2 regions of the Variovorax terrae genome follow, and region 2 is predicted to be linked to the other one. Evidence: riboswitches for the same ligand, from Rfam matches in the RefSeq annotation. Region 2 holds a riboswitch; the other holds the start of a gene.
What was found. A riboswitch is a leader RNA that binds a small molecule or an ion and turns the genes downstream of it on or off. The one in region 2 is predicted to bind glycine.
Positions count from the first base shown of each region.

Region 1: linked by a shared signal. The riboswitch ahead of MMF98_RS15815 (D-amino acid dehydrogenase) and the one ahead of gcvT (glycine cleavage system aminomethyltransferase GcvT) in region 2 are both predicted to bind glycine.

Region 1 covers NZ_JALGBI010000002.1:101,711-103,886, forward strand. Annotated here, with positions in the region: gene MMF98_RS15815 (D-amino acid dehydrogenase) at 1-1,253, opposite strand, end outside; glycine riboswitch at 1,341-1,445, opposite strand; gene MMF98_RS15820 (MFS transporter) at 1,750-2,176, shown strand, end outside.
Region 2 covers NZ_JALGBI010000001.1:2,562,743-2,564,918, forward strand. Annotated here, with positions in the region: gene MMF98_RS12060 (TRAP transporter large permease) at 1-55, shown strand, start outside; gene MMF98_RS12065 (hypothetical protein) at 135-692, shown strand; glycine riboswitch at 713-802, shown strand; glycine riboswitch at 809-932, shown strand; gene gcvT (glycine cleavage system aminomethyltransferase GcvT) at 977-2,110, shown strand; gene gcvH (glycine cleavage system protein GcvH) at 2,151-2,176, shown strand, end outside.

The DNA.
Region 1 (2,176 bases), on a different contig from region 2:
GCAAAATCGACCTCGGGCGCGAGCCCGCTCACGATGCGCGCGATCGACTTGCCCGAGCCGCAGGCATGGGTCCAGCCCAGCGTGCCGTGGCCGGTGTTGAGGAACAGGTTCGGCAGCTTCGTCCCGCCGATCAGCGGCACGTTGCTCGGCGTGGCGGGGCGCAGGCCGGTCCAGAACTGGGCCTGCGTGGTGTCGCCGGCGCCAGGGAACAGTTCTTCGACGCGGCGCACGATGGCTTCGCAGCGCACGCGGTTCAGGTCGCGGTCGTAGCCGTTGAGCTCGGCCGTGCCGGCGATGCGCAGGCGGTCGCCCGACTCGGAGGTGTAGCGCGAGAACACGAGCTTGAACTCGTCGTCGGTCAGCGAGACCTGGTGCGCCTTCGAGGCGTCCTTCACGGGCAGCGTCACCGAGTAGCCCTTGGCCGGATAGATCGGCAGGCGAATGCCCAGCGGCGCGGCGTACAGCGGGCTCAGCGAGCCCATGGCCAGCACGAAGGCGTCGCCGCGGATGCGCTGGAAACGGCCTTCGCTGTCGGTGGCCTCGACGTGGTCGATGCTGCCGCCGGCTTCGCGCAGCGCGGTCACCGTGTGGCTCATCAGGAACCGGACGCCGGCGGCCTGTGCCAGCGTGACGAGCTCGCGCGCGAAGCGGTTGGCGTCGCCCGATTCGTCCTCGGCCGTGTAGGTGGCGCCGGCCAGTTGCGGACGGATGTGGGCGAGCGCGGGCTCGATCTTCACGGCCTCGTCGGCCGAGATCACCCGGCGCTCGCAGCCCAGCGCGCGCATCTGCTCGGCGGGCTGGAGGGCGGCGTCGAACTCCTTTTGCGTCGTGTAGAAGTGCAGGATGCCCTGCGTGCGCTGGTCGTAGGCCAGGCCGGTGTCGCGGCGCAGCTGCTGCAGCACGTTGCGGCTGTAGGTGCCCAGGCGCACGATCTGCTCGATGTTGTGCCGGGTGCGCGCCGGCGTGCATTCGCGCAGGAACTGCAGGCCCCAGAGCCACTGGCGCAGGTCGGCGCGCAGGCGGAACAGCAGCGGCGCGTCTTCCTTGCCCAGCCACTGCAGCACCTTGAGCGGCGCACTCGGGTTGGCCCAGGGCTCGGCATGGCTGACCGAGATCTGCCCGCCGTTGGCGAAGCTGGTTTCGGCGGCCGGGGTGGCCTGCCGGTCGATCACGGTCACGTCGTGGCCGAGCTGCTGGAGGTAATACGCCGAGGTGACGCCGAGCAGGCCGGCGCCGAGAACGATCACTCGCATGATGAGAGCCTTTTTGACAGAAGGTCCGCGCGGGGTGGACGCGAGCTGCTATCAAAAGAGGAGCAACCCGGCGCTGTCCGCGTGGTTGCCGCTCCCCCTGTCCTTGGTACCTGAGAGATTCACCCGCCGGTTCTCCGGGGGGCTTGCTCCTTCGGTGCATCACGGTGGTGATGGCTCTCCAGACGGCTTTTCAGTGTGTGCAGTACGGAACCTGAGCGTGTATGGGAGTTTGCGCCTTCGGTGGAACGCGGCTGGCGCGTTCGCTCTCCTGCAGCTGTCCATTGTAGAGGGAGTCGGGCAGTGCGGTATCGCCTGCCGGTACGCGGCGTGCCGCCTGGCAGGCCCCGGCGAAGCAGCGCCGCCGGCCGGGGGCCGCGCGGCCACACTGGCGCCGTGGATGCCACCCGGGAGAAGGCATGAGCCGCCCCCGGAACCGCCACAGGCCTGCGGCACAATCTGCCGCAACATCGACGCCGACCGTGAAGAGGAGCCCCGTATGACGAGCCAGAGCAGCCCCGCCGCCGCCCCCGCGCCGGGCGAGCACCCCAACCAGTTCGCGCTGCTCCGGCAACGCCGCTTCGCGCCCTTCTTCTGGACGCAGTTCTCGGGCGCGGCCAACGACAACCTGTTCAAGTTCGCCTTCACCGTGATGGTGACCTACCAGCTCAGCGTGGGCTGGCTGCCGCCGGCGATGGCGGGGCTGGTGATCGGTGCGCTGTTCATCCTGCCGTTCCTGCTGTTCTCGGCCACCAGCGGCCAGCTCACCGACAAGCACGACAAGACGGTGATGATCCGCTTCGTGAAGAACCTGGAGATCGTGATCATGGCGATCGCGGCCTGGGGCTTCTACAGCGAGAACGCGGCGGTGCTGCTGGGCTGCACCTTCCTCATGGGCCTGCACTCCACGCTGTTCGGCCCGGTCA
Region 2 (2,176 bases):
CACCTACGTGCCCGGGCTGTCGCTGGGCCTGCGCGACCTGGTGTACTCGCGCTAGAACCTGTCCACGCCCTGCCGGCTTCATCAAGCTGTCACCTTTTCCATCGATGCTGTGGCTTTGACCTCCACGGCATCGCATGTTCCTGCTGAAGACCGACAAGGCGCGCGCTGAGCTTCGCCCGGGCAACCGGACGCTGGGCCAGCGCGAGCGCACGCTCCTGCTGCTGGCCGACGGCCAGAAGTCGGCGCAGGACTTCCGCGGGCTGTTCGACGGCGAAGGCGAGGAGATCGCGCTGCGCCTGCTGCGCGAGGGCTACCTGCAAGGCGGTGCCGCTGCCGCGCGGGCGCCGGCACCGGCGCCCGTGGCGCCCCCGACCGCGGCGCAGCGCGAGGCTTTCCCGAGCCCCGAGACCACGCAGGCCATCCGGGTGGCGGCCGATTCATTCGAGGGCAAGCGCTCGCTGGCGACCACGCGCATGTTCCTGTTCGACATCTGCGAGCGCATGTTCGCCCGGCGCGACCCGGCGCTGGCCGAGCAGTTCCGCGAGGCGCTGCGCGCCGCCAAGGACCGCGACAGCATGCTCGCGGCCGGCCGCAGCATGCTGGTGGAGATCGAGAAGGCCGCGGGCCACGAGCGCGCCGACTCGATCAGCGAGCGCATCGCCATGCTGCTGCCGCCCGAATACGCGAGCTGAGGCCGCGCCCATCCGTTACACTGGCGGGGTCAGGAGAGAGCCCTTTTCCAAGGGCCGCCGAAGGCGCAGGATCCATCCGAACGCTCAGGCAAAAGGACTGGCAAACGTCCGCAAGGACGTCCCCCCCTGGAGAGAGGCCGCTGCGCGCAGCGGCCCACCGAAGGAGCAAGCCGCAGTCTGCCCATGTCGTCCATGGCGGGCCCGGTGAATCTCTCAGGTAAAGCGGACAGCGGGGCAAGCCCATGGCCCTGGGGCCATGGAACCTGTTTGCCCTGGAGAACACCTTGTCCGCCGCCACCGCCCCCCTGCTCAAGACCCCGCTGCACGGCCTGCACCTCGAACTGGGCGCCCGCATGGTGCCGTTCGCCGGCTACAGCATGCCGGTGCAGTACCCGGCCGGCCTGATGGCCGAGCACCACCACACGCGCAGCGCCGCCGGCCTGTTCGACGTCTCGCACATGGGCCAGCTGCGCCTCGTGGGGCCGGACGCCGCCGCCGCCTTTGAAACCCTGATGCCAGTGGACGTGATCGACCTGCCCGTGGGCAAGCAGCGCTACGGCCTGCTGCTCAACGGCGAAGGCGGCATCATCGACGACCTGATGTTCGTGAACCGGGGCAGCGACCTGTTCGTGATCGTCAACGGCGCCTGCAAAGCAGGCGACATCGCGCACATCCAGGCGCGCATCGGCGCGCGCTGCGAGGTCATTCCCATGCCCGAGCGCGCCCTGCTCGCGCTGCAGGGGCCGCAGGCCGCGCAGGCGCTGTCGCGGCTGCTCACCCACATCGAGAAACTCGTGTTCATGACCGGCGGCCACTTCACCTGGGAAGGCGCCGACCTGTTCATCACCCGCAGCGGCTACACCGGCGAGGACGGCTTCGAGATCTCGGTGCCCGACTCCCACGCCGAGGGCCTGGCCCGCACGCTGCTGGCCCAGCCCGAGGTCCAGCCCGTCGGCCTGGGCGCGCGCAATTCGCTGCGCCTGGAGGCCGGGCTGTGCCTGTACGGCAACGACATCGACACGGGCACCACGCCGGTCGAGGCCGGCCTGACCTGGGCCCTGCAGAAAGTGCGCCGCGCCGGCGGCGCGCGCGAGGGCGGCTATCCGGGCGCGGCCAAAGTGATGGCGCAATTGCAGGACGCGGCAGGGGCCTTGACGCGAAAGCGCGTCGGACTCGTGGCGCTGGAGCGGATTCCGGTGCGCGAGCACACCGAGCTGCAGGATGCGGCCGGCCGGCGCGTCGGTGAAGTCACCAGCGGCCTGCTCGGGCCCAGCATCGACCGGCCCGTGGCCATGGGCTACGTGGACGCCGCCCAGGCCGCCCCCGGCACCCGGCTGAACGCCCTGGTGCGCGGCAAGCCGGTGCCGATGGAAGTCAGCCCCATGCCCTTCGTTCCCAACCGATACTACAGGGGCTGATTGCACAGCCCTTTTTCAACCTTTTTCCGGAGAACCGACCATGACCGTCAAGTACACCCAGGATCA